Regions from separate parts of the Hydrogenophaga sp. YM1 genome, predicted to be linked through region 1. Evidence: predicted binding sites of a transcription regulator. Region 1 holds the regulator's gene; each other region holds the start of a gene.
The links. Region 1 encodes LexA, which represses DNA repair genes until DNA is damaged. Its sites were predicted from a motif close to ACTGTATNNNNATACAGT; they were not measured.

Region 1 (10,318 bases):
CCGCCTGGGCCGCCGCGACGAATACGGGGCGCTGCGCGAAGAGTTCAACCGCGTGTTCAACGCCGGCGCGCCGCCCTTCGACCGTTACGCCGACAAAGGCCGCGGCCTGGACGCCTACGAGTCGGCCTTTGGGCGCATCCAGGCCCTGTGGCCGCAGCCGCGCGTGCTGGACCTCATCGAGCGCAGCCTGTTCCGCGACGCGGAGGAAGGCGACACGGAGGTGTTCGACCTGGAGGCCTACCGCGAACTGCTGATGCTGCACGCGATCGCCAAGGACATCGTTCAGCGCGAATCGCAGACGCTGCCGCCGCAGGAGTTCCGCAACACCTCCATGCAGCCGCTCAAGGCGGTGTCGCGCAACGCGCCGCTGACGGTCACGGGCGACGACCCGCAGCGCCGCACCGTGCCGATGGACCTGCACGTGATCCCGCCCGCCTCGGCCCGCCAGGGGCTGGACGTGAACCTGGAAGACATGGAGGCCGAGTCGCAGTTCGAGGCCTCGCTGCCCGAGGTGGACGTGCCGGTGGAACCCACTGCGGGGCGCGGTGGTGCGCTGCGCAGCGGCGAGAGCAGCCTGATCGACTTCGAGATCGTGGACAACGATCCCCGCCTCAACGAGGCGCGCGCCCCGCGCGACGAGGGCGACGGCGAGGGCGGAGGGCGCCGTTCCTGAGCGGGGGCATTCCCTCTCCAAGCCAGCCGGGTCACTTGACCCGGCTTTTTTTATCAGCGGCGCACCTGCAGCGCCCCGGGGTTGACGATGTTCGTCGGCGTGCCCCGGATGAAATTCACCACGTTGTCGAAAGCGGCGCTGAAGTACATCTCGTAGCTGTCCTGCTCCACGTAGCCGATGTGCGGGGTGCAGATGCAGTTCTCCAGCCGGAGCAGCGCGTGGCCCTGCAGGATGGGCTCCGACTCGAACACGTCCACGGCCGCCATGCCGGGGCGACCCCGGTTGAGCGCGGTGATCAAGGCGTCGGGTTCGATGAGTTCCGCGCGCGAGGTGTTCACCAGCAGCGAGGTGGGTTTCATGCGCAGCAGGTCGTCGAGCTTGACGCAGCCCAAGCTGCGTTCGCCCAGCCGCAGGTGCAGGCTGAGCACGTCGCAGCATTCGAAGAAGCCTTCCTTGGACGTGGCCACGTCGTAGCCGTCGCTCACGGCGCGGGCACGGGCCTCCTCGGAGCCCCACACCACCACGCGCATGCCGAAGGCGCGGCCGTAGCCGGCCACCAGTTGGCCGATGCGACCGTAGCTCCACACGCCCAGGGTTTTGTCGCGCAACACCATGCCCACGCCGAAGTTGGGCGGCATGGCGGAGGACTTGAGCCCCGACTGCTGCCAGGCGCCGTGCTTGAGGTTGGCGACGTACTGCGGGATGCGGCGCATGGCCGCGAGCACCAGCGCCCAGGTGAGTTCGGCCGTGGAGACGGGCGAGCCGACGCCCTCGGCCACCGCGATGCCGCGCTCGGTGCAGGCGCCGACGTCGACGTGGCTGCCCACACGCCCCGTCTGGGCGATGAGCTTGAGGCGGGGCAGCTTGTCGACGAGCTGACGGGTGATGGGCGTGCGTTCGCGGATCAGCACGAGCACGTCGGCGTCGCGCAGGCGGATGGACAGCTGGCCGACACCCTTGACGGTGTTGGTGAAGACCTTGGCGGGGTAGGGCTCGAGCTTCTCGGCGCAATGCAGCTTGCGCACGGCGTCCTGGTAGTCGTCGAGGATCACGATGTTCATGCCGCCTATTGTGCCCGGCCCCCTCGTGGCGGCCGGGCAGCGGCGCGCTCAGGCCACCCGGCGTTGCAGCGTGGCGGGCGCGGCGCCGTCGAGCGCCGCGAGGCGGTCCAGCTCGCGGCAGACCTCGTCGATGCGGCCCGCGAGCGCGACGCGGCCGTCGTGGGCGTGCGAGGTATTGGCCGCCGAGCGGCCCAGCCAGCCCGCGCGCGCGAAGCGGCGCACGGCGGGGGTGGTGGGCGGCGTGGCCTTGGGGGTATCGCGCGCGTGCGGCTCGGGCAACCAGCAGTCGATCAGTTGCAGGGGCTTGCGCCAGCTGTTCGATGCAAAGGAGTGGAAGAACAGTCCCATGTGAAACACCTCGTCAAGGGGTTGAACACAGGCAGGATTGATCTGGAATGCCGTCGCTGCGGGGTTGCGTGAGCGGCCGGTGGCCGATTCAGGCAACGCCCGCCACCCGCAGTGGCGGCGCCGACCCCTGGGGTCAGTTCTGGAAGTTGTTGCGGATCAGGCCCACGGCCAGGCCCTCGATTTCGAAGGGCTCACCGGGCTCGACCATGATGGTGGGGTAGTCGGGGTTTTCGGCGTGCAGTTCGATGTGGTCGCGCAGGCGCATGTAGCGCTTGACGGTGACGTCGTCGCCCAGGCGGGCCACCACGATCTGGCCGTTGCGCGCCTCGCGCGTGGAGGCCACGGCGAGCAGGTCGCCGTCCAGGATGCCGGCGTCGCGCATGGACATGCCGCGCACGCGCAGCAGGTAGTCGGGGGTGCGCTGGAACAGGCTGGGCTCGACGCTGTAGGTCTGGTCGACGTGCTCCTGCGCGAGGATGGGCGAGCCCGCCGCGACGCGGCCGATGAGGGGCAGCACCAGCTGCGCCAGACCGGGCAGCGGCAGGGAGAGCTGGCTGTCGCGGGCCGCATGGATACTCTGCAGGTCGGCCCGGCGCAAGCGGATGCCGCGTGAGGTGCCGCTGACCAGTTCGATGACGCCCTTGCGCGCCAGGGCCTGCAGATGCTCTTCGGCCGCGTTGGCCGACTTGAAGCCCAGTTCGGCCGCGATTTCGGCGCGCGTGGGCGGTGCCCCGGTGCGCGCGATGGCGGTCTGGATCAGCGCCAGGATCTGCTGTTGGCGGGCGGTGAGCTTGGGAGCGGCTTGGGTGTCGAGCATGGAACCTCGCATCAAGGGCTGGTGGGCCGGAGTTGGATACTGTTTGGGTATCCAGTATCTGTATTTTTAACCAGTTATTGGGAGAAGGCAAGTGGGTGAAGGCACAAAGGCCACGCGGATCGTCGTGCTGGGCATGGGCGGGACCATCGCCGGCCGGGCCGAGCGTGCGGGCGACAACGTGGGCTACGACGCGGGGGCGGTGCCGGTCGAGGACCTCGCGGCCGGCCTGCCCGCGCTGCGCGGGCGGGACCTGGCCTTCGAGCAGGTGGCGCAGATCAACAGCAAGGACATGCGCCTGGCCGATCTGCAGCGGCTGGTGGAGCGCGCGGGCCGGCACCTGGCCGACCCCGCCGTGCAAGGGCTGGTGGTCACGCACGGCACCGACACCATCGAGGAGACCGCCTACCTGCTGCAGACGCTGCTGGCGCCGGCCAAGCCCCTGGTGCTGACCTGCGCCATGCGCCCGGCCACGGCGGTGTCGCCCGACGGCCCGCAGAACCTCAGCGATGCCGTGGCCGTGGCCACCGAACCGGGCGCACGCGGCGTGCTGGTGGTGTGCGCGGGGCGCGTGCACGGCCCCCTTGAAGTGGCCAAGCAGCACCCATACCGCACCGACCCTTTCGATTCCGGCGACGCCGGCGTGATTGCGCTGGTGGAGGAGGGGCGTGTGCGGCGCTTTCGCGATTGGCCCGCGGCGGCGCGCCACGCGGCGCGGCTGCAGGCCTTCCTGCGCGCGCCGGCCATGCCGCGCGTGGCCTGGCTGAGCAGCCACGCCGACGCGGCGGCCTGGCCGGTGCGCGCGCTGCTGGCCGCGCCGCCCGCGGCGCGGGTGCAGGGCATCGTGGTGTCGGGCACGGGCAATGCGTCGCTGCACGCCGAACTCGAGGCCGCGCTGCGCGAGGCCGAGGCGGCCGGCGTGCGCGTGGCCATCGCCAACCGCAACGGCGCGCCGCCGGTGCCGTACCCCCAGCAGCCCTTCGCCGACATCGACGGCCTGTCGCCGCCCAAGGCGCGCTGGGCGCTGGCGCTCGAGCTGCTGGACGCCTGAGGCTGGACGCCTTCGCCGCGCTGGGCGCCCATCCCTGGACCTACCCCATGCTGGAGGGGGCGCATATCGCGGGGTGTCGCCGGGCTGCTGGGCAAGCGGTTGCAGGAGGTGCGTGTGGGGGGCAGGGCGCGGCGCGGCCGGCGCGGCTCACCGCGTGGCCAGCATGGCGCTCACGGTCAGCGCCATGGCGACCGTGGCGATCCAGCCGAGCACGCGCAGGCGCGGGCCGATGACGTGCGGGCCCATCGTCGAGGGTCGTGCGGCCAACAGCATCATCACGACCATGATGGGCACGGCGATCACGCCGTTGATCACCGCCGACCAGAACAGCTCCCGCACGGGGTCCATCGGCGTGAAGCACAGCAGCACGCCGCCCACCGTGGCGGTGGCGATCACGCCGTAGAAGCCGCGGCCTTCTCCCTTGTCCAGGCGCGCGCTCAGGCTGCCCGACCAGCCCGCCGCCTCGGCCACGGCGTAGCCGGCGGAGCCCGCGAGCACCGGCACCGCCAGCAGGCCGGTGCCGATGATCCCCAGGCTGAACAGCATGAAGGTGAATGGCCCGGCCACGGGACGCAAGGCCTCGGCCGCCTGGGCCGAGGTCTGGATGTTGGTGACGCCCGCGGCATGCAGCGTGGCCGCCGTGCTCAGGATGATGAAGAAGGCGATCAGGTTGGAGAACGCCATGCCGATGCTGGTGTCGATCTTGATGCGCCGCAGGTGGCGGCGCACGTCCTGTCGGGTCTGGGGCGGCTTGCCGTTGGCGTCTTCCATTTCCTGCGCCGCCTGCCAGCCAGCGCACGTAGGTCTGGTAGGGCAGGAAGACCTGGAGCACCAGGCAGAGCAGGCCGAAGGTCACCGCGTAGACGTGGGCCGATCCGCCCACCAGCAGGCGCAGCGCCTCCGCCATGGCCGCGATGTCCGCGGCCAGGTTGAGCGTGTTGGCCAGCAGCAGCAGGCCGACCACGGCCAGCAGCACCCAGCGCGGGAAACCCGCCCGGATGTTGGCGGCCAGGCCCCGCCGGGTGACGTGTCCGATGCGCGCGCTGACGATCTGGATCGCGATCATGAGCGGCAGGGTGAAGACCACCGTCCACAGCATGGAGAAGCCGAACTGCGCGCCGGCTTGGGAGTAGGTGGCGATGCCACTGGGATCGTCGTCGGCGGCACCGGTGATCAGGCCGGGCCCGAGCTTGCGCAGACCGCGCCGAAGGCCGAATGGACGGATCGCTTTCATGGGGCTCCCGGCCCGTTGGGCCCCGAGGCGGCCGGGGCGAGGCGCGGATCGTGGCCCGGCGGTCCGCCGCGCGTCAATGGCCCTGGCCGTTTACCGGTGGGAACCATTCGGTGAACCGTTGGAGCAAGTGGTGCGAGTGGTGCGAGGGGCCACCCCGGCGTCACCCCCGCCGGGTCCATGGCCGCCATGGGGGCGGCCGCGCCGCCAAAAGCACAATGCCCCGCGGGTGCGGGGCATTGTGCTGGGTGCCTCTCGGGCGGGGACGCTCAGGAACCGAGCGCCTGCAGGGCGCGCGCGGTGATCTCGTCCACGCTGCCCAGGCCGCTGATGGCGCGGTACTTGGGCGCGGCCGCCGGTTCGGCCTTGGCCCACTGGCTGTAGTAGTCCACCAGCGGACGCGTCTGCGCGCTGTAGACCTCCAGGCGCTTCTTGACGGTGTCTTCCTTGTCGTCGTCGCGCTGGATCAGCGGCTCGCCGGTCACGTCGTCCTTGCCGTCCACCTTGGGCGGGTTGAACTTGACGTGGTAGGTGCGGCCCGACGCGGGGTGCGAGCGGCGCCCGCTCATGCGCTCGATGATGGCGTCGAAGGGCACGTCGATCTCGAGCACGTAGTCGAGCTTGACGCCCGCCGCCTTCATGGCATCGGCCTGCGGAATCGTGCGCGGAAAACCGTCGAAGAGAAAGCCGTTGGCGCAGTCGGGCTGGGCGATGCGCTCCTTGACGAGATTGATGATGAGGTCGTCGCTCACCAGGGCGCCCGCTTCCATCACGGCCTTGGCCTGCAGGCCCAGTGGCGTGCCGGCCTTGACGGCGGCGCGCAGCATGTCGCCGGTGGAGATTTGCGGAATGCGGTACTTCTCGCAGATGAACGCGGCCTGCGTCCCTTTGCCCGCCCCCGGTGGGCCCAACAGAATCAATCTCATCGCTTTCCTTTTGTCAGAGTTTCAACGGCGTCGCCGCTGCCCCCTCGCGCGGCGGCCCCAGGGCGTGCCGCCGGGGAACCGACGGAGGATAGCACGCGCCCCTTGACAAGCGCCTTGCGGCGCACCAGGCCGGTGCGGGGCTCAGGCCGCGCCGATCAGGGCGCGCACGCGGGCCAGGTCTTGCGGGGTGTCGACGCCGGGACCCGGCGCGTGCGCCGTGAGGTGCACCGCGATGCGCTCGCCGTGCCACAGCGCGCGCAGCTGCTCGAGCGACTCCAGCCGCTCCGTGGGCGCCACGGGCAGGGTGGGGAAGCGCCGCAGGAAAGCGGCCCGGTAGGCGTAGATGCCGACGTGGCGCAGCGGCGCGGGCGAAGGCAGCTCGTCGCCGGCCATGCCGTCGCGCCACCAGGGAATGGGCGCGCGGCTGAAGTACTGGGCGGTGCCGCGCGCGTCGGTCACCACCTTCACCACGTTGGGGTCCAGCCAATCGGCGCGCCGCTCGATGGCGTGCGCGGCCGTGCTCATGGCGCAGTCGGTGCGCGCCTGCAATTCGGCGGCCACGGCATCGATCAGCGCGGGCTCGATCAGGGGTTCGTCGCCCTGCACGTTGACCACCACCTCGTCGTCGCCCAGGCCCAGCGCCACGCAGGCCTCGGCGAGGCGGTCGCTGCCGCTCGGGTGGTCGGCGCGCGTGGCCAGCGCGGCGACGCCGTGCTGCGCGCAGGCGGCCAGGATGCGCGGGTCGTCGGCCGCCACCACGCAGCGCGTGGCGCCGCTCAGGGCCGCGCGGCGCGCCACGCGCACCACCATGGGCAGCCCGCCGATGTCGGCGAGGGGTTTGTCCGGCAGGCGGCTGGACGCCAGGCGCGCCGGGATGAGCACGGTGAAGCCCTGGGCCACGCTCAGTCCTGCGGGGTGGCGGGCTTGGGCGGGCGGGCGGCCTCTTCTTCGCTCAGGGGCCGCGCCTCGTGCTCCAGCAGGATGGGGATCCCGTCGCGGATCGGGTAGGCCAGCCGGGCGCTGCGCGAGAGCAGTTCCTGGCGCTCGCGGTCGAGCAGGAGCGGGCCCTTTGTGACCGGGCAGACCAGCAGTTCGAGGAGTTTGGAATCCATCCGGCGATGATAGGCGCGCCGGGGGGCGCTCAGGTCGGCGGCGGGCCGAGCCGCTTGTCTACGGCCGCGAAGAAGGCCGGGTCGATGTCGAGCACCAGTGGCACGGCCCAGAGGTCGGGGCGTGCGCTGGCGGACAGCTTCACCAGGTCTTTCTCGGTGCACAGCACCGGGCCCGGCGCGCCGTGCAGGGCCTGCGCGAGGCTGGCGGCGCCGGCGTGGTCAGCCAGCGCGAGGGTGGCGGCCAGCCGCAGGCCGCGCGCGCGCAGCATGTCGAAGAAGGCCTCGGGCCGCGCGATCCCGGCCACGGCGGTGAGCGCCTGGCCCCGCAGGGACTCCAGCGCCAGCGTGTCGCCGCGGGCGTTCACGGCGCGCGGCGCGAGCGAGCGCCGCGCGCCAAAGGCCGGCAGGCCGCCGGGCAGGGGCGCAGGGGGCGGGCCACCGTCGCGCGCCTGCTGCAGCACCACCTGCGGCGCGCGCGGGGCATCGGTGGACGGCCAAGGCTCGCGCAGCAGGCCGGCGGGCAGCAGCCAGCCGTTGCCCAGTCCGCGGTCGTCGAACACCGCCACGCGCAGGTCGCTGCCCAGGGCCCAGTGCTGCAGGCCGTCGTCGCAGACGATCAGATTGACCTCGGGGTGGGCGCGCAGCAGGGCCTGCGCGGCGTCGCCGCGCGCGCGGCCGACCCACACCGGCGCGCCGGTCGCGCGGCGGATCAGCAAGGGTTCGTCGCCGCTGAGCGCGGGGTCGGCGTCGGCGGGCACGGCCTGGGCCGCTGCGCCCGCGCGGCCGTGCCCGCGCGAGACCACGCCCGGTCGCCAGCCAAGCCGCTGCAGGTGCCCGACCAGGGCGATCGTGGTGGGGGTTTTGCCGGCGCCGCCGACGACCACGTTGCCGACCACGAGCACCGGTACGGCCAGGCGCGTGGGCTGGCGGCGCCCCGACCGGTAGGCCCATCGGCGCCAAGCCAGCAGCGCGCCATAGAGCCAGGCCAGCGGCAGCAGCGCGCGCGCGGCCAGGCCTCGGCGCAGGCTCAGCGCGCGCCAGCAGGCCTCGAGGCGGGCCCGGACCGTCATGGGCTTGTCAGGGGCGCTTGCGCACCGGCGCGGCGCTGCCGCTCTGCTGAGTGGCGAAGGTGATCTGCACCAGGCCCGCGCGGCGGGCGGCGTCCATCACGTTGATCACCGACTGGTGGGCGGCGGCGGCGTCGGCGCTGATCACCACCACGGTGTCGCGCCCGTCTTCCACGCTGGACTGCAGGGCGCTGGCGATGAGCTCCACGCTGGTGCCTTCGAGCACCGTGCGGTTGACCGCGTAGCGGCCGTCGGCGCCCACGGTCACCAGCACCTCCTTGGGGTTCTGCTTGGGGGCTTCGGCGTCGGCCACGGGCAGGTTCACCTTGAGCTCGGTGAACTTGCTGTAGGTCGTCGTGAGCACCAGGAAGATGACGACGACCAGCAGGATGTCGATGAACGGGATCAGGTTGATCTCGGGTTCGTCGCGGTGACCGCGTGGGCGAAAGTTCATGGCTTGCGCACGCTGAGCAGGTGGCGGGCGAAACGCTCGGTCGAGACCTCCATCGCCAGGAGGTACTCGTCCACGCGGGCGCGGAAGTAGCGCCAGAAGATCAGCGCCGGGATCGCGATGATCAGGCCGAAGGCGGTGTTGTACAGCGCGATGGAGATGCCGTGCGCGAGCTGCGCCGGGTTGCCGCCGCCGGCCGAGAGGCCCATGCCGTCGCCGGCCTGCGAGCCGAAGATCTCGATCATGCCGATGACCGTGCCCAGCAGCCCCAGCAGCGGCGCGGCCGAGGCGATGGTGGCCAGCGCGCCCAGGTAACGCTGCAGTTTCGCGGCGGCATGGCGGCCCGCGCCTTCCAGGTTGGCGCGCAGGTCCTCGGCCGTGGCCTTGGGGTTGGCGTTGAAGGTGCGAAAGCCCGTGGCCAGCACCGCGCCGAGCACCGAGTTCTGTTCGAGCTGGGTCACCACGTCGGGGCCGGGGATGCCGTTGCGCGAGACCATGATGGCTTCATCGAGCAGCTTGGGGGGCACGATGCGGCTGGCCTTGAGGCTGACGAAGCGCTCGATGACGAGGGCCAGACCGAGCACGGAACACACGATCAGGGGCCAGATCGGCCATCCGGCCGCTTGTATGATGGACAACAACTCAGGGCTCCGGTCTAGGGCGCGCTGGCGGCGCCGGGCAACAGCGCCGGATTATGGCCCAGCCCTTCGCGCGCTTTCCCTCCTTCGAACGATGCGCGCGCCCTCCGCCGTGACGGCCGGATACTCCCCCTGAAGTCCACACCGCCTGTGGACATCTTTGTGAAGAACCCGGCGGACAAGCCCCACAACCCCAGCGTTTGCGCGCTTTTCGACAGATTGATGAAAATTTGGGCAGTACAAAGTGCTTTGGAATCAAGGCACTGCGCGCCAGGCCTTGTGCTGTCGGGCTTTGGCGACATCAACCCCAGTATCGGTGCGGCTTGTGGACACGTTTGACCCTTTCGAGCCAGCAGTGAAGCCACAACGCGTGGCCGACGGCCCAGGCGGCGCGCGTTTCTGGGCGGTTGGCGCGCTGGTGCGAGCGGTGGCGGACGCCTTGGCTTCGCGCTTCAATCCCGTCGCGGTCCAGGGGGAGATTTCGGGCTTCTCGCGCGCGGCCAGCGGGCATTGCTACTTCTCGCTCAAGGACGACGCTGGCCAGCTGCGCTGCGCCATGTTCCGCCGCGCGGCCGAACAGGTGGGCTTCCCGGTGCGCGACGGCCAGCGCGTGCAGGTGCAAGGCCGGCTGGACGTCTACGGCCCGCGCGGCGACCTGCAGCTGATCGTGGAAAGCCTGCGCCTGGCCGGGCAGGGCAGCCTGTACGAGCAGTTCCTGCAGCTGAAGGCCGCGCTGCAGGCCGAGGGCTTGTTCGACGCCGAACGCAAGCGGCCGCTGCCCGCCCAGCCGCGGCACATCGGCGTGGTCACCTCGCTGGGCGCGGCCGCCCTGCGCGACGTGGCCACCGCCTTGCGCCGGCGCGTGCCGCACATCCCGGTGACGGTGTTTCCCGCCTCGGTGCAGGGGGCGCAGGCCCCGGCCGAGCTGGTGGCCGCGCTGGCCGCG
Region 2 (10,318 bases), 1.6 Mb from region 1:
GAAGGCGATCACGCGCGGGTCCAGGAAGGGGTAGCGGCCTTCGATGGACGCCGCCATGGCCATGCGGTCGCCCTGCGCGGCCAGCAGGTAGCCGCTCATGAGCGTGTGCGCCTCGGTGTACTGGTCGCGCGCCAGCGGCTGCCAGCGGGCGAAGGCCTCGGGCACGCGCGCGCGCCATTGCGCGGCGGGCTCGTGCGCGGCGAGCCTGTGCTGCCACTCGGGCGTGAAGAAGGCCCAGGCGCGGCGCGTGCTGGCCAGGCGCGTTTGGTGGGCGAAGCCGGGGTCGCCGTCGGGCACGCGGCTGTCGGTGAAGAAGCGCTGCGCGAGGACGTTGTTGGCGCCGCCGGGCGAGCGCGCCATCCAGGGGTAGAGCCGCTCCACCGCGCGCGCGCGCCGCGCCGAGCCGGGCAGTCGCGCAACGAAGCGGCGGATCTTGGCTTCCTTGAACAGGTCGTAGCCGCCGAACACCTCGTCCGCGCCTTCGCCGGTGAGCACCACCTTGTAGCCGGCCGCGCGCACGCTGTCGGCCAGGCGCAGCATGGGGGCGGGGGCGGTGCGCACCAGCGGGGTCTCGGCGTGCCACACGCTGCGCGCGAAAGCGGCGGCGATGTCCGCCCGGCCGCAGCCGATGGCGCTGTGCCGCGTGTCCAGGTGGCGCACCATCAGGCGCTGGTGCTCGCTCTCGTCGTACTCGGCCTCGTCGAAGGTGAGCGAGAAGCAACGCAGCGGCGTGTCGGTGTGGCGGCGGATGATGGTGGTGAGGATGGACGAGTCCAGCCCGCCGCTGAGGTAGGCGCCCACGGGCACGTCGGCGCGCAGCTGCAGTCGCACGGCGTCCACCAGCAGGGCGTGCAGCTGGTCGGCCAGCGCGTCCTCGTCCACGGGGGCGAAGGGGTCGCTGTCGGGGAAGTCCCAGTCCCACCAGCGGCTGAGGCGCTCACCGGCCGCGTCCACCACCAGGCGGTGGCCCGGCGGCAGGCAGTGGATGCCTTCGAATGCCGTGTGCGGCGCCAGTGGCGCCCACCAGCCCAGGCTGGCGGCCAGGCCGGCCGGGTCGAGCGCGCGCGGCACGGCGGGCAGGGCGAACAGGGCCTTGGCCTCGGAGGCGAAGGCCAGGCGTTCGCCCATCCGTGTCCAGAACAGCGGGCGGATGCCCACGCCGTCGCGCGCCAGCAGCAGGCGCTGGCGCGCCGCGTCCCACAGGCCGAGGGCGAACTGGCCGTTCAGGCGCGACAGGAAGCCATCGCCCCAGGCCTGGTAGGCCTGCAGCAGCACCTCGGTGTCGGAGTCGGTGCGGAAGTGCCGGCCCAAGGCGCGCAGCTCGGCGCGCAGTTCGATGTAGTTGAAGATTTCGCCGTTGAAGACCAGTTGCACCCGGCCGTCCGCGCTGGCCATGGGCTGGGCGCCGCCGTCAAGATCGATGATGGCCAGGCGCGCGTGCGCCAGACCGATCGGCCCGTCGTGCCACACGCCCTGGCCGTCGGGGCCGCGGTGGTGCAGGGCGCGCGCCATGGCGGCGAGTTCCTCGCGCCGGGGCGGCTGGCGGGGGCTGAAGAGACCGGCGATGCCGCACATGCTCAGACCTCGCTCGGCAAGGGGCGCTCAGGCTTCCTAGAAGCCATCGGCGTCGTCGCGCAGGTCGGTCAGGCGCCAGGGCGCGCGGGCCAGCCGGGCGGCCAGTTCGGGATCGCGCGACTGCACGCCGCAGGGGCGGCCCCCGTCGTCCTGGGACGGCAGGAAGCCGGCGCGCGCGGCCACGCGCCGCGAGGCCTCGTCCTGCAGCAGCAGGCGCACGCAGGTGCAGCGCTGCGCGGCGGCCTCGCGGATGGCCTCGTGCAGCAGCACCAGCAGGGTGTCGTCGCCGTCGTGGTGCCAATCGACCAGGTGCAGCTCGGGCCGGCCGCGGTCGTCGGTCTCCATCGACCAGGCGATGAGGCCGGCCACGGCGTCGCCGCGCCGCGCCACGCGCAGGCTCAGGGGCCGGCGCGGGTTGTCGAGCAGGCGGCGCTGCAGGTAGGCGCCGCCGTGGCGCAGGTGCACGCCGGCGGCCCCGCGCGCCACCGGCGCGCTGAGCGCGGGGTCGAGCCGCGGGGTGTTCTCCAGCGTGAAGCCGCGCGGGCGGTGGCGGCGCAGCGCCAGGCGCCGCAGGGCCAGGCCGGCGTTGGCCAGGCGCATGGCCAGTGGCGTGGCGGCCAGCGCGGGCCAGCGGCGCTGAACGAAGGGCTGCAGGTCCAGCGGGTGGGTGAAGGTCAGGCGCGGCGGCAGCGGCTCGAAGAGGCGGCGCACGATGCCGGCCGAGTTCTGGTTGGCGCCCACCGCGAGCGTGAAGCCGTGGCGCGCGAGCATGGCCTGGTTGAGCCAGATGCCCAGGCCCGACTCCTGCGCCTGCGGCCGCACCAGCAGGTCCATCACCTGTGCGCCGGCGAGTGCCTGGCCGTCCAGTTCGATGGGCAGGTCTTCCACGCCGATGGTGGCCAGGACCCGGCCGTGGGCGTGCAGGCACCACAGCTCGCCGAAGCCCGCACCCTCGCGCCCGAGGCGGTAGCGCCAGCGCAGGTAGGCGTCGTCGTCCCATTCGTGGCCGGGCAGCAGGTGCTCGCGGCGCAGGGCGATGAGCTCGGGCAGGTCGTCCAGCGTGGCCGGGCGCAAGCCCTCGCGCAGCGCGGCTTCGTCCAGGCCCAGGCTGCGCGCCACCAGGCGGCCGAGCTTGTCGTGCGCCGGCACGCGCGGCGCCGGTGCCGGCGCCACGGGGCGGCTCGGTTCAGTCGCCCGCACGCAGCGCTCCCTGCTCGCGCAGGAAGTCCAGCACGTGGCCGATGCGCGTCATCTCGCGCGAAACCTCGGCCGTGAGCTCGATGCCGAAGCGCTCGTCGAGTTCGGCGATCAGCATCAGCGCGCCCATGGAGTCCCAGTCTTCGATGGACTCGCGTTCCACGTCCGGGTGCAGGCTCTCGGGCGGCACGTTGAAGCACTCGGCCAGCATGGCCAGGGCCTCGGTCTGGGTGATGGTGGGGCGGGTGCTGGGCGTCATGCGGAGCGGTTGGGGTGGATCACAGGCCTTCGCCGTCGTCGTGCAGCAGCAGGGTGCGGTGATCGGCCCGCACCAGGGCGGCGCCCCAGGACAGGCCCACGCCGTAGCCCAGCAGCATCCACAGCCGGTGCTGCCCGGGCGGCGGCGGCGCGATCCGGCGCGTGAGCGCCACCGCCACCGACGGGCCGCCGCAGTTGCCGCTGTCCTCGATCGACATCGGCACGCGCTCGTCCGGCAGGCCGCTCTTCTTCATCAGGTGTTTCATGATGAAGCGGTTGGACTGGTGGAAGACGAAGGCGTCGACGTCGGCCACCGCCTTGCCGGCGAAGGTCAGGGTGTCGGCGATCAGCGCGGGCACGCGCTTGATGGTGAAGTTGAAGATGGCCGCGCCGTCCATTTCCAGGAAGCGGTGGCGCGGGTCGGCCGGCTCGCGGTCGCGGAAGGCGCCGCCGCGCAGGATCAGGCCTTCGGCGCCGCTGCCGTCGGTGTGCAGCACGAACTGGCCGCCAGCGGCCGGGTCGTCGTCGAGTTCCAGCGCGGTGGCCGAGCCGGCGTCGCTGAACAGCAGCACGGTGGCCTGGTCCTCGGGGCTGACGAAGCGGCTGGGCGTTTCGCCGTGCAGCATGAGCACGCGCCGGTGGCCGCCGCCGCGCAGCATGGCGGCCGCCAGGTACAGGCCATAGGGGTAGCCCGAGCAGCCCAGACCGACGTCGAAGGCGGCGCAGCTGTCGGGCAGGCCCAGCCGCTGCTGCAACAGGCAACTGGTGGAGGGCAGGAAGTGGTCGGGCGTCTGGGTGACGAAGATCAGCGCGCTCACGGTGTCGGGCGCCCAGCCCAGGCGCTCCATCAGCCGCGTGGCGGCGCGAAAACACAGATCGGCCGAGGTGAGGCCGGGCGTGACCACGCGGCGCTCGCGCACGCCGGCCATGGCCACCACCTTGCGCACGTCCTCGGGGGCGAAGCCCAGGGCCGGGTCGAGGTTGTCCACCACCGTCGGCGGCAGGCAGGTGCTCACGCCGGCCAGGCGAAAGCCGCCGATGTTCGATTGGCTCAACCGGGGTCCCTCTTGAAATCTGGAAGAACGGGCGATCTCAGCGCGAGGGCTGGACGTCTTTTGGCTTACCCTGGTCAGTATAAGGAGGGGCCGATGCGTGCCCCCACATTGGGCGACGGGCATAAGTCACACAAGTGGGGGGCGCGCGGGGAACCGGGCCGGTTCGTGGCCCTGGCGGCGACGACGGGCGGCCGTGCGCACCGGCTGGGTGCTTCATATACTGTGGTTTTGTACAGTATTTTGGAGGCCCTCATGACCGAGGTCCACATCCCCGTGGCGGCCCTCAAAGGGCGAGGCGTGTCCTTCCGACAGCCCCACCGTTTCGAGTCCGCCGCGCGCGCCGCTTTCGACGACGGCTGGAGCACGCTCGACGCCGCGCAGGCCGAAGAACACGCCGCGCCCGCCACCAGCGTGAGCTGGGAGGACGCCCGCAGCGCGATCACCACCAACGCCTCGCCCGACATCGGCTTCGTGCACGGCCTCAACCCCTACCGGGGCTGCGAGCACGGCTGCGTGTACTGCTACGCGCGGCCCAGCCACAGCTACCTCAACCTCTCGCCGGGGCTGGATTTCGAGACCCGCCTCATCGCCAAGCGTGGTTTCGCCGAGGTGCTGGTGCGCGAGCTGCAGCGCCCGTCCTACGAGCCCAGCATGGTGGCCCTGGGCACCGTGACCGACGCCTACCAGCCCATCGAACGCGAGCTGCGCTTGACGCGCGCCACGCTGGACGTGCTGGCCCGCGCGCGCCACCCGGTGGGCATCGTCACCAAGGGCAGCGGGGTGGAGCGCGACATCGACCTGCTCGCGCCGCTGGCCGAGCAGGGCCTGGCGGCGGTCTACGTCACCATCACCACGCTGGACCCCAAGCTGGCGCGCGCGCTGGAGCCGCGCGCCGCCGCGCCGCACCGGCGACTGCGCACCATCCGCACCCTGGCCGAGGCCGGCATCCCCGTGGGCGTGAGCGTGTCGCCGCAGATTCCCTTCCTGAACGAAGACATGGAGCAGGTGCTGGAGGCCGCGCGCGAGGCCGGCGCGCGGCGCGCCTTCTACCAGGTGATCCGCCTGCCCTGGGAGCTGGCGCCCATCTTCCGCCAGTGGCTGCTGCAGCACTGCCCGCAGCGCGCGGGGCGGGTGATGGCGCGCATCCAGGACATGCGCGGCGGTCGCGACTACGACAGCGATTTCGCCACCCGCATGAAGGGCAGCGGCCCCTGGGCCGAGCTGCTGCGCCAGCGCTTCCACAAGGCCTGCGCGCGGCTGGGCTACGCCACCGAGCGCGAGGCCATGGACCTGTCGCGCTTCCAGCCGGCGGCGCTGTCGGCGCAGCGGGAATTGTTCTGACGCGGCCGGCGGCCTCAGCCCAGCCGTTCCAGCGCGTCGTCGGCCCAGTAGCGCACGGCGTGGTAGTAGCCCTCCCACACGCAGCCGTGGCAGCCGCGGCCGCAGCAGGTGCCGGGCTCGGGCGGCGGGGCGCGCAGGGCGCTGTCCAGGTCGACGCCCTGGCGCTGCGCGCGGCCGCGCAGGTGCGCGATCAGCGCCTGCGCGCTGGCCCGGTCGGCGGGCATGAGCTCGGCCGCGCGGACGCGGCGGAAGCGCTTCTGCTCCCGGCCCTCGAAGACAGCGGTCTCATTGAACATGGCCGAAGGCCGCACCCACAGGCCCCCGCCTTTCAGGCCCGCGCCGTAGAGCGCGCGGTACAGCACCAGCGGCTGCAGCGTCTCGCTGCAGCGCACGGTGTCGATCACCTCGTACCAGCCGCCTTTGTAGTGGCGGTACAGGCCGGGCGGTGTGGGGGTCAGCGGGGGCAGGTCGTCGTCGTTCACGCGCACTCGGGCGACAGCGTGGGATGTGGCCACGCCGGGGCGGGGCGGCGCGGCGCGGCGTGTCCCGCTTCCCAAGCGCGCTGCCAGCGCGGCAGCGTGGCACGCGGGTCCTCGCCCAGGCCGCGCACCACGCACACCGTGGCCGCGCCGGTGGTGGCGCATTGTTCGAGCTGGTCGGGGTCCAGGATGCCGCCGATGGCGATCACCGGCCGTCCGGCCATGCGCACCCACCAGGCCAGGTTGTCCAGGCCCTGCGCGTGCCAGGGCATGTCCTTGGTGAGCGTGGGCCAGACCGGGCCGCAGGCGATCAGGTCGGCCCCGGCGCCGCGCGCGCGGCACAGCTCCCACAGGCTGTGCGAGCTCATGCCCAGCTGCAGGCCGCGCGCCTGAGCGGTGGCGATGGTGGTGCGCTCGGTGTGCCGCAACGCCAGCCAGTCTTCCTGCCCCAGGTGCAGGGCGGGCGCATTCAGCGACAGCGCCAGGCGCCAGTGGTCGTTCACCACCAGGGCGGCGCGGCCGGCGCCGCGCGCGGCGTCCAGCGCGGCGCGCAGTTCGGGCACCAGCGCGGGGTCGTCGCGCCGCGCCTTGATCCGCAGCTGGATCAGGCCGGCGCCGGCCTCGGCGCAGGCGCGCACGCGCTCGGCGCTGTCCACGATGGCGTAAACGCCCAGCGCGGGCACGTGCGAGAGCGGCGCCGTCCAGCGCGCCGGGGTCTCGTCGACGGAGAGCACCGGCAGATCGAGCGAGCTGGCGCGCTCGGGCAGGCGCGCGAGCACGGCCGCGTCGGCGGCGACCCAGCCTTGCGCCAGCGCGGCGCTGAAGCGCAGGGCGTGGTCCGTGGGGCCCGAGCGCGGGCGCGTCAGCCAGCCCTGCGCGTTCAGGGTGTCCAGCCAGTCGTGCGGGTCGCCGGTGATCACCACGTCGCTGGCGCCCTGGTCGCGCAGCGCGCGGGCGAGTTCGGGAACGGACAGGCGGCCGGCGGGCAGGCCCAGGCGCGCGGCCGCCTCGTGGGCGGTGAGGCGCAGTACGGCGTCGGTGGTCGCGTCGCTGGGCGATTCGGTGGGAGCGGGGGATTGCATGGTCGCGGGAGTGTCGCCGATCGGGGGCGGTGCTCAGCCGATCAGCATGGGCCGCCCGCTCACGGGCGTGCTCGCCACGGCCATGTCCTGCGGCGCCATGACGCCGGCCTCGAAGGCCAGGCGGCCCGCGCGCACCGCGTCGCCGAAGGCGCGCGCCATGGCCACGGGCTCGCGCGCGTGCGCCACGGCGGAGTTCAGCAGCACGGCGTCGAAGCCCAGCTCCAGCGCCTGCGCCGCATGCGAGGGCGCGCCGATGCCGGCGTCCACCACCAAGGGCACGCCCGGCAGGCGCGCGCGCAGCGTGCGCAAGGCCCAGGGGTTGAGCAGACCCTGGCCCGAGCCGATCGGCGCGCCCCAGGGCATCAGCACCTCGCAGCCGGCGTCCAGCAGGCGCTGGCAGGTGACGAGGTCATCGGTGCAGTACGGAAAGACCGCGAAGCCGGCCTTCACGAGTTCGGCGGCGGCCTCGACCGTGCCCCAGGGATCGGGCTGCAGGGTGTGCTCGTCGCCCACCACCTCCAGCTTGATCCAGTGCGTGTCGAGCAACTCGCGCGCCATGTGCGCCAGGGCCACGGCCTCGCGCGCGCTGCGGCAGCCGGCGGTGTTGGGCAGCAGGCGCACGCCGCGCGCGCGCAGCGGCGGCAGCAGCTCGGCCAGGAAGGCGTTGCCCTCGGCGCCACCGGCGGCCGCCATGCGGCGCAGGCCCAGCGTGACGACGGACGCGCCGCTGGCCTGCAGGGCCTGCTGGAGCACGGTGGGCGAGGGGTAGCCGGCGGTGCCCAGCATCAGTCGCGTGGCAAGGGTTTCGCCATAGGCGGCCCAGGGCGCAGGGTCCATGAGGGGTGTCGTCTGAAGGTCCACGCTCAGCCTCCGACGATGGCTTCGAAGGTGCTCACCTCGTCGCCAGCCTGCAGGGGGGTGTCGGCGCGCGCGGCGCGCGGCACAAAGCGCGCGTTGAGCGCGGTGGCCACGCGTTCGGGGCGCAGGCCTTCGCGCTCCAGGAGGCTGTGCAGAGTGGTGCCGGGCGGGCAGGGCAGTTCGCGACCGTTCAGGCGCACGGTGGGAAGGGGGGCTGTCATGGCGGGGATTGTCCCTCGCTCGCCAAGCCCGCGGCGGCAAGGGCGTCTTGCACCACCGCGGGCGCGACCATCCAGCCGTGGCGGAACAGGCCGTTGATGCGCAGCAGCCCGGGCCTGTGCTCGATGCTGGGCAGGTGGTCGGCGCGCGCGGGGCGCAGGTTGGTTTCCAGGTGGTCGATGCGGGCCTCGGCGAGCTCGGGCAGCACGCTGTGGGCGGCCGACATCAGCTCGACGGCGCTGCGCAGGCTGACGGGCGAGCGGTCCTCGCTCTCGATCTCGCTGGCGCCCACCACGATCCGGTCGCCCGGGCGCGGCACCAGGTAGACGCGGTGGCGCGGGTGCAGCAGGCGCACGGGCCGCCGCAGGCGCACGCCGGGGGCGTGCAGCCACAGCACCTCGCCGCGCACACCGCGCAGCGGCACCTCGGGCCGCGCACCCAGGCCACGCGTGTCGATGGCGAGATCGGCCGCGGCGGTGTCGCCGCCGATCAGGCGCAGGCGGCCCGCGTCCACGGTGTCGACCAGGGTGTTCCAGTGCCATTGCACGCCGCCGGCCTGCTCGGCCAGGGCCAGCAGGGTCTCGCGCGGCAGCAGCTGGCCTTCGCCGGGCAGCAGCCAGGCCAGCAGGCCGCTGGCCAGCGCGGGCTCCAGCGCGCGCAGCGCGGCGGCGTCCAGGGGCTGGGGCGCGGGCGCTTCGGGCACGCCGTTCAGGCGCGCCAGCGTGCGCTGCGCGTTGCCCCGGTCGCTGCCGTGCGCAAGCAGCAGGCTGCCCTCGGTGCGCACCAGCCCGGGCGCCCCGCCCTCGGCCAGCTGCCGGCCGATGGCCTGCCACAGCGGCAGCGAGCGCCAGCCCAGGCGCGCCACCGCGGGCTCGGCGCCGTCGAGTTCGGCCAAGGGGCTCAGCATGCCGGCGGCGGTGAAGCCCGCCGCGTGCGGCCGCGGGTTCACCGCCGCCACCTGGCCCGGCGTGGGCGGCTGGGGGCCGTCGGCCGGGTCGAACACGCTCACCGAATGGCCTTCGCTCGCCAGCCGCCAGGCCAGCAGGCGGCCCAGTACCCCGGCGCCCGCGATCGCGATGCGCGCCATGCTCAGCCCTTCTTCAGCGTGTCGAGCGGCACGTAGAACTCGCCGCCCGCGGCCTTGAACTGGGCCGACTTCTCGGCCATGCCCTGCTGCAACGCCTCGGCCTCGGCCAGGCCTTTCTGCTCGGCGTAGTCGCGCACGTCCTGCGTGATCTTCATCGAGCAGAACTTGGGGCCGCACATGGAACAGAAGTGCGCCTCCTTCGACGAGTCCTTGGGCAGGGTTTCGTCGTGGTAGGCCTCGGCGGTGTCCGGGTCCAGGCCGAGCGCGAACTGGTCGCGCCAGCGGAACTCGAAGCGCGCCTTGCTCATGGCGTCGTCGCGCGCGCGCGCGCCGGGGTGGCCCTTGGCGATGTCGGCCGCGTGCGCGGCGATCTTGTAGGCAATGATCCCCTGCTTCACGTCGTCGCGGTCGGGCAGGCCCAGGTGCTCCTTGGGCGTGACGTAGCACAGCATGGCCGTGCCCATCCAGCCGATCATGGCCGCGCCGATGGCCGAGGCGATGTGGTCGTAGCCCGGCGCGATGTCGATGGTCAGCGGGCCCAGGGTGTAGAAGGGCGCCTCGTGGCAGTGCTTGAGCTGCTCGTCCATGTTGGCCTGGATCAGGTGCATGGGCACGTGGCCGGGGCCTTCGATCATGGTCTGCACGTCGTGCTTCCAGGCGATCTGCGTGAGCTCGCCCAGCGTGCGCAGCTCAGCGAACTGGGCCTCGTCGTTGGCGTCGGCGCCGCTGCCAGGGCGCAGGCCGTCGCCGAGCGAGAAGCTCACGTCGTAGGCCTTCATGATTTCGCAGATTTCCTCGAAGTGCGTGTAGAGGAAGTTCTCCTTGTGGTGGGTGATGCACCACTTGGCCAGGATGGAGCCGCCGCGCGAGACGATGCCGGTGCGCCGCTTGGTCGTGAGGTGGATAAAGGGCAGGCGCACGCCCGCGTGGATGGTGAAGTAGTCGATGCCCTGCTCGGCCTGCTCGATCAGGGTGTCGCGGAAGATCTCCCAGCTGAGGTCCTCGGCCACGCCGCCCACCTTCTCCAGCGCCTGGTAGATGGGCACGGTGCCGATGGGCACGGGCGAGTTGCGCACGATCCAATCGCGCGTGGTGTGGATGTTCTTGCCGGTCGAGAGGTCCATCACCGTGTCGCCGCCCCAGCGGATGGACCACACGAGCTTCTCC
Region 3 (10,318 bases), 2.0 Mb from region 1:
AGGATGAAGCGGCTCATGTCCTGCTTCTCCTCCAGGTTCATGCCCGCCATGGGCTCATCGAGCAGCAGCACCTGCGGCTGCATGGCCAGCGCGCGGCCCAGGTCCACGCGCTTTTGCAGCCCGTAGGGGAGCGTGCCCACCGGCGTCTTGCGGTAGGCCTGGATCTCCAGGAAGTCGATGATGTTCTCGACGAAGGCGCGGTGCTGCTCCTCCTCCTGCTGCGCCGAGCCCAGCCACTTCAGGCCCGCGAACGGGTGGCGAAACGCCTGCGCGAGCAAGCCGCTCTTGACGCGCAGGTTGCGCCCGCTCATGAGGTTGTCGATCACGCTCATGCCCTTGAACAGCGCCAGGTTCTGGAAGGTGCGCGCGATCCCCATCTCGGCCACCTGGCGACTGTTCATGTGCCGGAAGGTCTGGCCACGAAAGCTGATCGAGCCCTCCTGCGGCTGGTACACCCCGTTGATGCAGTTGAGCATGGAGCTCTTGCCCGCGCCGTTGGGCCCGATGATGGCGCGCACCTCGTGCTCTCGCACGTCAAAGCTGATGTCGGTCAGCGCCTTGACCCCGCCAAAGCGCAGGCTGATGTTCTTCACATCCAGGATCACCTCGCCGATCTTCTTGGCGCCCGCGCTGGCGGCCGCGCCCCCGGCGCTGCCCGACTCGCCCGTTTGGTCCATGTCGATCTGCCTCATGCCGCCTCCTTCACCGGGGCGAAGGTCTTGGCGTCTCGGATCTGCAGCGTGGCGCTGACCGAGCCCGTGCGACCGTCCTCGAACTTGACCTGCGTCTGGATGAACTGCTCGCGCTTGCCCGCGTACAGCGCCTCCACCAGCGCCTGGTACTTCTCGCCAATGAAGCCGCGGCGCACCTTGTTCGTGCGCGTGAGCTCGCCGTCGTCGGCGTCGAGCTCCTTGTGCAGCACCAAGAAGCGGCTGATCTGGCTGCCCGCCAGCCGCTCGTCTCGGCTGAGGTCGGCGTTGACCTGCTCCACGCACTGCGCGATGAGCTCGTAGACCTCGGGCTTGGCCGCCAGGTCGGTGTAGCCCGTGTACGGCAAGTTGCGCCGCTCGGCCCAGTTGCCCACGGCCTCGAAGTCGATGTTGACCATCACGCACACGCGATCTCGCCCGTCGCCAAAGGCCACCGCCTCCTTGATGTGCGAGAAGAACTTGAGCTTGTTCTCCACGTACTTGGGCGCGAACATGGCGCCGTCGTGCGCGCCACCGCTCAGGCGCCCCACGTCCTTGACCCGGTCGATGATCTTCAGGTGCCCCGCCGCGTCGATGAAGCCCGCGTCGCTGGTGTGGTACCAGCCCTCGGCGTCCAGCACCTCGGCCGTGGCCTGCGGGTTCTTGTGGTACTCCTTGAGCAGCCCGGGCGAGCGCACCAGGATCTCGCCCGTCTCGCTGAGCTTGATCTGCACCCCCTCGCAGGGCACCCCCACCGTGTCGGCCCTGGCCTCGTGGTCGGGCTGCAGGCACACGAAGACGGCCGTCTCCGTGGAGCCGTAGAGCTGCTTCAGGTTCACCCCGATGCTGCGGTAGAAGCTGAAGAGGTCCGGCCCGATGGCCTCGCCCGCGGTGTAGGCCACGCGCACGCGGCTTAGGCCCAGGTTGTTGCGCAGCGGGCCGTAGACCAGCCAGTCGCCTAGGCGGTACTTCAGCCGGTCCCACGCGCCCACCGGCTTGCCGTCCATGAGGTCCGGGCCCACGCGGCGCGCCAGCCCCATGGCGCTGTGAAAGAGCCAGCGCTTGAGCGCGCCCGCGTCTTCCATGCGGATCATCACGCTGGTCAGCAGGCCCTCGAAGACCCGGGGCGGGGCGAAGTAGTAGGTCGGCCCCACCTCCTTCATGTCGATGCTGACCGTGGCGCTGCTCTCCGGGCAGTTGACCACGTAGCCGCTGACCAGCCACTGCGCGTAGGAGAAGATGTTCTGCCCGATCCACGCCGGCGGCAGGTAGGCCAGCACCTCGTCGCTCGGGCCCAGCTTGTCAAAGCGCGCGCCCGCCCCCGCGCGGTCGAGCAGGCCGCGGTGCAGGTGCACCACCCCCTTGGGGTTGCCCGTCGTGCCGCTGGTGAAGAACATCGCCGCCACGTCATCGGGCTGGCCCTGCTCGACCTGCTCGTCGAAGAACCCAGGGTGCGCCCGATCGAACGCCTCGCCCGCGCCCACCAGCGCGTCCAGGCTTTGCAGCCCCGCCTGCTCGTAGTTCCTCAGCCCGCGCGCATCGTCGTACCAGATGCGCTCGAGCTGCGGGCACTGCCCCCGGATCTCCAGCATCTTGTCCACCTGCTCCTGGTCTTCCACCACGCACAACCGCACCTCGGCGTTGTTGATCGGAAAGACGCACTCCCCAGCCACCGCGTCCTGGTACAGCGGCACCGCGATCGCCCCCAGCGACTGCGCCGCCAGCATCGTCGCGTACAGCCTCGGCCGGTTCGCCCCTATCACCACCAGGTGCTCCCCACGCCTCAAGCCCGCCTCGTGCAAACCACACGCCAGACACCTCACCAGCCGCAGCATCTCGCCCCAGCTCGTCGTCTGCCAGATCCCGTACGCCTTCTCTCGCATCGCGGGTCGGTTGGGGTATCGGGCGGCCTGCCGTTTCAGTTGGCGGGGGAAAGTGGTGTCCACGGAATGGCTTTCTCAGAGAGGGACGTGTTGTCGGCGCGCGGCCAGGAAGCGGTCCTTGAGCAGGCGGTCGTTGGAGCCCGCCACCACGCCTTCGCCATAGGACCAGTGCTCGAGGCTCAGCGGAGCCCCCAGGCTCGCGGCCTCGCACAGGCGCTGCACGGCCAGGCGGCCGTGGCCGAAGCGCATGCTGCGTTCCAGCAGGTCGAGCGCGATGCGCCGGCCCTGCTCGCGCTGCACGGGCGAGGCGCCGGGCGCGGCGCCGCGGCGGGCCTGGCGCTTGAGCGTGCGCAACTGCTGGCGCCCGCCACGCGCGGGCGGCGAAGGCGGCGACGGTCTCATGCCGGTCCGTCCCCGGCCACCTCGACCGGCTTGTCGATCACGTACACCACGCCATTGAGCAGCGCGACGTGCGCGTCGTCGCGCGCGCGCGAAACCCGCACCTGGTAGGTGCCGATCTTTCGCGAGCGTGCCACCTCGGTGGCGTGCGCGATCAGCCACTCGCCCTCTTCCACCGCGGTGGAGATGCTCATCTGGGAGTCGACCAGCGTGGCGATGCTGCCGTAGGTGTTGCAGGCCAGGCCGAGCGCCATGTCGCCAAGCGAGAAGATCGCGCCACCGTGGCACCGCTTGTTGAAGTTGATGTGCATGCGCTGCACGCGCATGCGCAGCTTCACTTCACCGGGCGCGGCGTACAACAACTGCATGCCCATGGCCTGGCCGAAGCCGTCGGCGCCCAGACAGCGCGTCACCAGGGCTCGGGCCTGCTGCGCGCCACCGGGGGCGTGGCGCAGGCCGCGCTGCGGTCGCTGCTCCAGCCACTCCACCAGCGCGTCCATGCCCTCGCCCGACGGCGCAGACACCTTCGTCACCACCGGCGTCCAGTCGGCGTGGCGGCGCAGGCCGATCATGGCGTTCAGGTCCGACTCGGTGCGGCGCGCGTCGGGCAGGTCGGCCTTGGTGACGACAAAGATGTCGGCGATTTCAAGCACGCCGGCCTTGATCGCCTGCACGTCGTCGCCCAGGCCCGGCGGGCAGGCCACGACACGCGTGTCGGCGTAGCGCGTGATCTCCACCTCGGACTGGCCCGCGCCCACCGTCTCGACGATCACCACGTCGAAGCCGGCGGCGTCGAAGACGTCGATTACGTCGCCGGCCGCGGCGGCCAGGCCACCCAGGTGGCCGCGCGAGGCGAGCGAACGGATGAAGACGCCCTCGTCGGACTGGCGCTCGCCCATGCGGATGCGGTCGCCCAGCACGGCACCGCCGGTGAAGGGGCTGGACGGATCGACCGCCACCACGGCCACGGTGCGGCCGCGCTGGCGCAGGCCCACGATGAGCGCGGACACCAGCGTGGACTTGCCCGCGCCCGGTGGCCCGGTGACGCCGATGACGTGCGCGCGGCCCGTGCGCCCCGCCACCGCCTGGCGCACGTCGTGCGCGCGCTCGTCGTTGCTTTCCAGGCTGCTGATGGCCCGCGCGAGGGTCAGGCGGTCGCCGCAGGCGATGCGTTCGCTGAGGGTATTGATCAAGGCGATCACACCATCGTCAAGGGTTGACCGAAGCCCAGCTCCTTGCGCAGCGTGCCGCAGATCTCGCCGTGGGTGGCACCGGCCTCGGCCGCCCGGACCACGTGCTCGAACACGTTCTGCTCGCGGTCGTTGGCCGAGCGCGCGAGCGCGGCGATAGCCTTGTCGACCTCGGCGTTCGAGCGGTTCTTCTTGTAGGCGCCGAGGCGTTCCACGTAGGCGCGCATGCGCTCGGGCGCCGGGTACTCGAGCGAGGGGTAGGTGGCCGGGTCTTCCTCGACCTGGTAGGCGTTGACGCCCACGATGGTCTGCTCGCCCGTGTCGACCCGCTTCTGGAACGCCAGCGCGGACTCGCCGATCATCTGCTGCACGATGCCCTTCTCGACCGCCTGGTACATGCCACCGGCCTCGTCGATCATGTCGATGATGGCGTTGATGCGCTGCTCCATCTGGTCGGTGAGCGACTCGATGTAGTACGAGCCACCCAGCGGGTCGATCACGTCGGTGAGGTGGGCCTCCTCGCGCAGGATGTTCTGCGTGGCCACGGCGATGCGCGCGGCCTCGGTCTTGGGCGTGGACAGCACCTCGTCGTAGGCGTCGGTGTGCAGCGACTGCAGGCCGCCGAAGATGCCCGCCATGGCCTGCGTGGTGACGCGCGCGATGTTGTTGAGCGGCTGCTGGCGCGTGAGGTCCACGCCCGAGGTCTGGCCGTGGAACTTGAAGCGCCAGGAGCGCGGGTCCTTGGCGCCGAAGCGCTCACGGCACAGGCGAGCCCAGACCCGGCGACCGGCGCGGAACTTGGCCACTTCCTCGAAGAAGCTGATCGAGATGTCGAAGAAGAAGGTGAAGCGCGGCAGGAACTGGTCGGGGTCCATGCCGGCGGCGATGCAGTCCTCGGCGTATTGGATGCCCGAGCACAGCGTGAAGGCCATGGCTTCGGCGGGCGTGGCGCCGGCCTGCTGCATGTGCTGGCCAACGATGGACAGCGGGTTCCAGTGGGGCACCTGCGCGTTGCAGAAGCGGATGTGGTCCACGATGACCCGGCGCGCGCCCTGCAGCGCGAGGCGGAAGAACATGTGGTTGGCCACGAAGTGCGAGATGCAGTCGCTCTGGTTCGAGGTGCCGGTGATGCGCGTCCACGGAATGCCGCGGCGGCGTGCCACCGCCAGCTCGAAGGCCAGCAGGGTGAACGGCGATGGATCGTTCATCGCGGTGGAGATGCTGTCGATGGGCACACCATCGAGCGCGACCTGCATGTCGTCGGCGTTGTTGACCACGGTGCCACAGGTGCCGAGCAGCTCGGCCGGCACCTCGTCGGCGTCGTAGCCGCGGAAGACCGAGTTGCAGGGAATCAGCGACAGCGCCGAGGCGCCCAGGCCCAGGATCTCCTTGACGCGGACGTTGTAATCCTCGGGCACGCCCAGGCCGATGAGCTGGCGCTGCGACCAGCTGCGCCCCCGGTACATGGTGGAGTAGATGCCGCGCGTGAACGGGTACTGGCCCGGATAGCCCAGGCTTTCCGCGTAGGACTCGGTGCGCCGGTCGCTGGGCGTGTACAGCGGTTTGACCGGAATGCCCGATCGGTTGTGCACGGTGGCATCGCCCGGCACCGCCTTGGCGAACTCATCGGCCCAGCGCTGCTCACCTTCGGGCACGGACGCGGCGTGCAGGTGCTTGTCGACGGCGTTCATGCTTGCGCTCCTTGCAGTTCGCGGCGCTTGGTCGTGAGCGCCTTCACGTGCTCGACCACCTCGTCGAGCGAGGTGCCCGGGTGGAACACCCGAGCCACGCCGCTCTCGAGCAACACACCTTCGTCCTTGTGCGGCACGATGCCGCCGACGATCACCTGCACGTCGCCCAGGCCGGCCTCGCGCAGCGCGGCCATGAGCCGGGGCACGATGAGGTGGTCGGTGGCCAGCGAGGAGATGCCGATCACGTCGGCGTCCTCTTCCAGCGCAAGCTTCACCACGGTGGGAATCTCCTGCCACGGCGGCGTGTAGATCACTTCCATGCCCGCGTCGCGCAGGCAGGCCGCGATCACGCGACTGCCACGGTCGTGGCCATCAAACCCAATCTTGGTGACGATCACCCTAGGCGGACGTTTCAACATCCTGCTTCTCCTTGACCAGCCCCACGAATTTCCGCGCCAGGGCGCGTGGGGTATCGCGTCCTTGGGGGTCGAACCAGAAAGGCGCCCAGTTCAGGGCACCCATGAGCATCAGTCGCATCGAGCGGCGGTCGATGCCGGGCGCCAGGGGCAGGCCGGCGATGGCTTCGCGGAAGTAGCGCTCGTGGTTGCCGCGCAGATCGCGCAGGCGATCGGCGATGCGGGGAATGTCGTCGGGCAGCACGCGGATCAGCACCTGCGCGTAGTCGCTGTCGCGCAGCACGGTCTCCAGGTGGGCGCGGCACAGGGCCTCGAGCCGCTGCCAGGGATCGGCCTCGCGCGCCACGGCGGTGGCGGAGGCGGTTTCAAGCGCCTGCACGCCGGTGGCGTACACGGCCAGCAGCAGCTCGTCCTTCGAAGGGAAGTGGTAGTAGACCGAGCCCGCGAGCATCTTGGCCTCCACCGCGATGTCGCGCATGGACGTGCCCGCGTAGCCGTGCAGCGCGAACAACCGCGCGGCTGCGTCGAGCAGATCGGGCAGGCGGTTGTCGGAGCGTGGACCCCGGGAGGTCTTGGTGGCGGCCGGCATATAAAAAGCAATCGTTCGTTAGGTTTAAGTGTGATTCCAGATTCGGCCGGTGTCAACCGGCCCCCACCCAGGGTTTTCTTGGATCTGCCGTTCATCGGCTTGTGGGCCGCGCCACCGGCCGGGATGTCGATGCCGCGCGGGCTGGGCCGTCGTGGTGATGCAATGCCCTATTGCGATCACTCAACACACAGGAGAACCCCATGCGATTCATCGTGATGGTCAAGGCCACGGCCGACAGCGAAGCGGGCGTGATGCCCACCGAACAGGAACTGGCCGAGATGGGCCGCTTCAACGAAGAACTGGTGAAGGCCGGCGTGATGGTCTCGGGCGAAGGCTTGCACCCGAGTTCGCAGGGCGCGCGCGTGCGCTTCTCGGGCCAGCAGCGCAGCGTGATCGACGGCCCCTTCGCCGAGACCAAGGAGCTCGTCGCCGGCTTCTGGATCTGGCAATGCGCCTCGCTGCAAGAAGCCATCGACTGGGTCAAGCGCTGCCCCAACCCCATGCGCGGCGAATCGGAGATCGAGATCCGCCGCGTCTTCGAGGCCGAGGACTTCGGCGAGGCCTTCACGCCCGAGCTGCGTGAACAGGAGGAGCGGCTGCGCGAACAGCTGATCGCGCAGCACAAGCGCTGAGACAGCGGGTCCGTCTCCTGGCCGAGGGGACGCAAGCCCTTGGCCCCACGCAGCGCCTGGTGAGGTGCGTGCGGGCAGGCGCCCGGGCGCCAGCCCTCGGTTCATCGCCTGAATCCTTCAGGCAAGCATCACATGTGATACTGTACATAAATACAGTATCTAGATGCCATGCTCTCCCCCTCGGCCGAGCCTTCGGCCCTCCCCCCGTCCGCGGCGCCCTGGCCGCGCCGCGTGGCCGACGCCCTCTGGCGCGGCCATGAAATCGGCGCGCCGCTGGCGCGCGTGCACCCCTCGGGCTGGGACGCGCTGGACCGCGAGCTGCCCGGCGGCGGCTGGCCCTGCCGCGCGCTCACCGAGGTCTTGCAGGCCCGCGCCGGCGCCCATGAGTGGCGCCTGCTCGCGCCCTGCCTGCCGCGCCTGGCCAGCGCAGGGCGCAGCCTGGCCCTGGTGGGACCGCCCTGGGTGCCGCATGGGCCAGGGCTGCAGCAGCTGGGACTGCCGGCGCGCCAGCTGATCTGGGTGCAAGCCGACAGCGAGGCCGAGCGCCTGTGGGCGAGCGAGCAACTCATCCGCGCCAACGCCTGCGGCGCGCTGCTGGCCTGGCTGCCGCAGGCCAGCCCCGAGGCCCTGCGCCGCCTGCAGGTGAGCGCGCAAGGCAACGACGGCCTGGTGCTGCTGTTTCGCCCGCAGGCCGCGCGGCACCAGGCCTCGCCCGCGCCGCTGCGCCTGCTGGTGCAGCACAGCCCCGACTGGGCCCTGCGCGTGCGCCTGCTCAAGCGCCGCGGCCCGCCGCACGACAGCGAATTGCGCCTGCCCTCGGTGCCGGGCGCGCTGGACGCCCTGCTCACCCCGCGTCTGCGCGCGCTGGGCCGACGGACCCCTGAAAACGAGGAGGCCGCCGATGTGGTGGGCCGCACTGATCCTTCCCGAAGCGAGCGGCGGCAGCGGCAGCGCGCCTGAAGCGCCAGGGTGGCGCCTCGCCGAACTGGGCACCTGGGCCTTGCAGTTCACGCCGCGGGTGGCCCTGGTCGAGGGCGCCACGCTCATGGAACTGGAGGCCAGCCAACGCCTGTTCGGCGGCCAGGCGGCGCTGCGCGAGCGCGTGCGCGAGGCGGCCGCGGCCGAGTTCGGCATCCACCGCATCGGCTGGGCCCCGACCGGCCTGGCCGCGCTGGCCTTCGCGCGCGCGGGTGTCGAGGGCGTCGACCCTGGTGTACCGCTGGCGCGCGCGCTGGACCGCTTGCCGATGGACACGCTTGGGGCCGTGGCCCCGCACCGCGGCACGCTCGCGCGCCTGGGCTGCCGCACGCTGGGCGACCTGCGCCGCCTGCCGCGCGCGGGCCTCGGCCGACGCTTCGACGCCGCGCTGCTGGAGGCGCTGGACCAAGCCCATGGCCAACGCCCCGAGACGCACGGCTGGCTCGCGCCCCCCGAGACCTTTCGCGCGCGGCTGGAACTGATGTCGCGCGTGGAAGACGCGCCCTCGCTCATGCACGGCGCGCACCGCCTGCTGCTGCGCCTGGGCGGCTGGCTGGGCGCGCGGCACCGCGGCGTCACGGCCTTCGCGCTGCGCTGGGCGCACGACACCCTGCGCGCGCGCGCCGCGGGCGAAGGCGGCGAACTGGTGCTGCGCACGCGCACGCCCACGCGCCGCGTCGAGCACCTGGCGCGCCTGCTCGCCGAACACCTGGCGCGCACCGAATTGCTGGCGCCGGTGGGTGAGCTGGAACTGGAGGCCCTGGACACGCAGCCGCTGGCGCCGCCCAGCGCCTCGCTCCTGCCCGACGACGGCGCGAGCGACGCCGCGCTGGACGACACCCTGGAGCGCCTCGCGGCGCGGCTGGGCGCGGCGCGCGTGCTGCGGCCCGTGCCGCTGGACGACCACCGGCTCGAGCACATGCAGCGCTGGCAGCCTGTGGGCGAGCCCCTGCCGCGCGCCCGTCCCGCGCCCTGCGCCGCCGACCGCACGCCGCAGCCGAGCTGGGTGCTGCCCCAGCCCTTGCGGCTGCCGGTGCGTGACCACCGGCCCGTGTACCGCGAAACGCTGCAACTCATCGCCGGGCCACACCGCGTGGAAGGCGGCTGGTGGGACCGCGCGCCCGACGGCGTCCAGCACCGCCACGCGCAGCGCGACTACTTCGTCGCGTTCGACGCTCGGGCCGGCGTGCTCTGGGTGTTCCAGGAACGCCTGGCCGACGAGGGCGGCGCCTGGTACCTGCACGGGGTGTTTGCATGAACCCCGCTCGGCCGCCCGAAGGGGTTCGCACCGCGGTGCGCGGCACGGAAGTTTCCGAATGAACACGCCCGCACTGCCCGCCTACGCCGAGCTGCACTGCCTCAGCAACTTCACCTTTCTGCGCGGCGCCAGCCACCCCAAGGAACTGGTGCGGCGCGCGGTGCAACTGGGCTATGCCGCGCTGGCCATCGCCGACGAATGCTCCATGGCCGGCGTGGTGCGCGCGCACGTGGAGGCCAAGGCGCGCGGCCTGCCGCTGATCATCGGCGCGCAGTTCCGCGTGGACGACGCGCCCTTCACACTGGTCGCGTTGGCGCAGAACCGAAACGGCTATGGCAACCTGTGCGAGCTGATCTCGCGGCTGCGCCGCGCCAGCCCGACCAAAGGCGAGTACCGCCTGCGCCTGGCCGACATCGACCCCACGGCGCTGGCCGATTGCCTGGTGCTCGCCGCGCCCGAGCGCGGCACGCCGCTGCCGCGCCTGATCGAACTGGCGCGCTGGCTGCTCACCGGCTTCAGCGGGCGCTGCTGGTTCGCGGTCACGCTGCTGCGCCAGCTCGACGACGAGGCCTGGCTCGCGCGCCTGCGCGAAG

Region 2: JNX00_RS05765 (PA0069 family radical SAM protein) is a predicted target of LexA. The motif match lies at 4,305-4,322, and genes of this name have one in related genera.
Region 3: imuA (translesion DNA synthesis-associated protein ImuA) is a predicted target of LexA. The motif match lies at 7,629-7,646, and genes of this name have one in related genera.

Annotation. Positions count from the first base shown of each region.
Region 1 is NZ_CP070223.1:2,810,785-2,821,102, reverse strand. It holds gene JNX00_RS22495 (hypothetical protein) at 1-673, shown strand, start outside; gene JNX00_RS13220 (D-2-hydroxyacid dehydrogenase family protein) at 727-1,734, opposite strand; gene JNX00_RS13215 (hypothetical protein) at 1,783-2,082, opposite strand; gene lexA (transcriptional repressor LexA) at 2,216-2,899, opposite strand; gene JNX00_RS13205 (asparaginase domain-containing protein) at 2,991-3,947, shown strand; partial or broken gene JNX00_RS13200 (divalent metal cation transporter) at 4,095-5,181, opposite strand; gene adk (adenylate kinase) at 5,448-6,104, opposite strand; gene kdsB (3-deoxy-manno-octulosonate cytidylyltransferase) at 6,246-7,010, opposite strand; gene JNX00_RS13185 (Trm112 family protein) at 7,007-7,216, opposite strand; gene lpxK (tetraacyldisaccharide 4'-kinase) at 7,246-8,286, opposite strand; gene JNX00_RS13175 (biopolymer transporter ExbD) at 8,294-8,737, opposite strand; gene JNX00_RS13170 (MotA/TolQ/ExbB proton channel family protein) at 8,734-9,375, opposite strand; gene xseA (exodeoxyribonuclease VII large subunit) at 9,728-10,318, shown strand, end outside.
Region 2 is NZ_CP070223.1:1,172,039-1,182,356, forward strand. It holds gene asnB (asparagine synthase (glutamine-hydrolyzing)) at 1-1,575, opposite strand, end outside; gene JNX00_RS05750 (hypothetical protein) at 1,612-2,748, opposite strand; gene JNX00_RS05755 (acyl carrier protein) at 2,762-3,031, opposite strand; gene JNX00_RS05760 (ketoacyl-ACP synthase III) at 3,051-4,085, opposite strand; gene JNX00_RS05765 (PA0069 family radical SAM protein) at 4,338-5,426, shown strand; gene JNX00_RS22330 (oxidoreductase-like domain-containing protein) at 5,441-5,650, opposite strand; partial or broken gene JNX00_RS22335 (DUF1653 domain-containing protein) at 5,669-5,908, opposite strand; gene JNX00_RS05775 (thiamine phosphate synthase) at 5,905-6,987, opposite strand; gene JNX00_RS05780 (thiazole synthase) at 7,021-7,824, opposite strand; gene thiS (sulfur carrier protein ThiS) at 7,851-8,066, opposite strand; gene JNX00_RS05790 (FAD-dependent oxidoreductase) at 8,063-9,151, opposite strand; gene thiC (phosphomethylpyrimidine synthase ThiC) at 9,154-10,318, opposite strand, start outside.
Region 3 is NZ_CP070223.1:794,193-804,510, reverse strand. It holds gene JNX00_RS03975 (ABC transporter ATP-binding protein) at 1-677, opposite strand, end outside; gene JNX00_RS03970 (AMP-binding protein) at 689-2,635, opposite strand; gene JNX00_RS03965 (hypothetical protein) at 2,648-2,974, opposite strand; gene meaB (methylmalonyl Co-A mutase-associated GTPase MeaB) at 2,971-4,164, opposite strand; gene JNX00_RS03955 (acyl-CoA mutase large subunit family protein) at 4,170-5,852, opposite strand; gene JNX00_RS03950 (cobalamin-dependent protein) at 5,849-6,271, opposite strand; gene JNX00_RS03945 (TetR/AcrR family transcriptional regulator) at 6,252-6,857, opposite strand; gene JNX00_RS03940 (YciI family protein) at 7,058-7,489, shown strand; gene imuA (translesion DNA synthesis-associated protein ImuA) at 7,658-8,449, shown strand; gene JNX00_RS03930 (DNA polymerase Y family protein) at 8,391-9,725, shown strand; gene JNX00_RS03925 (error-prone DNA polymerase) at 9,784-10,318, shown strand, end outside.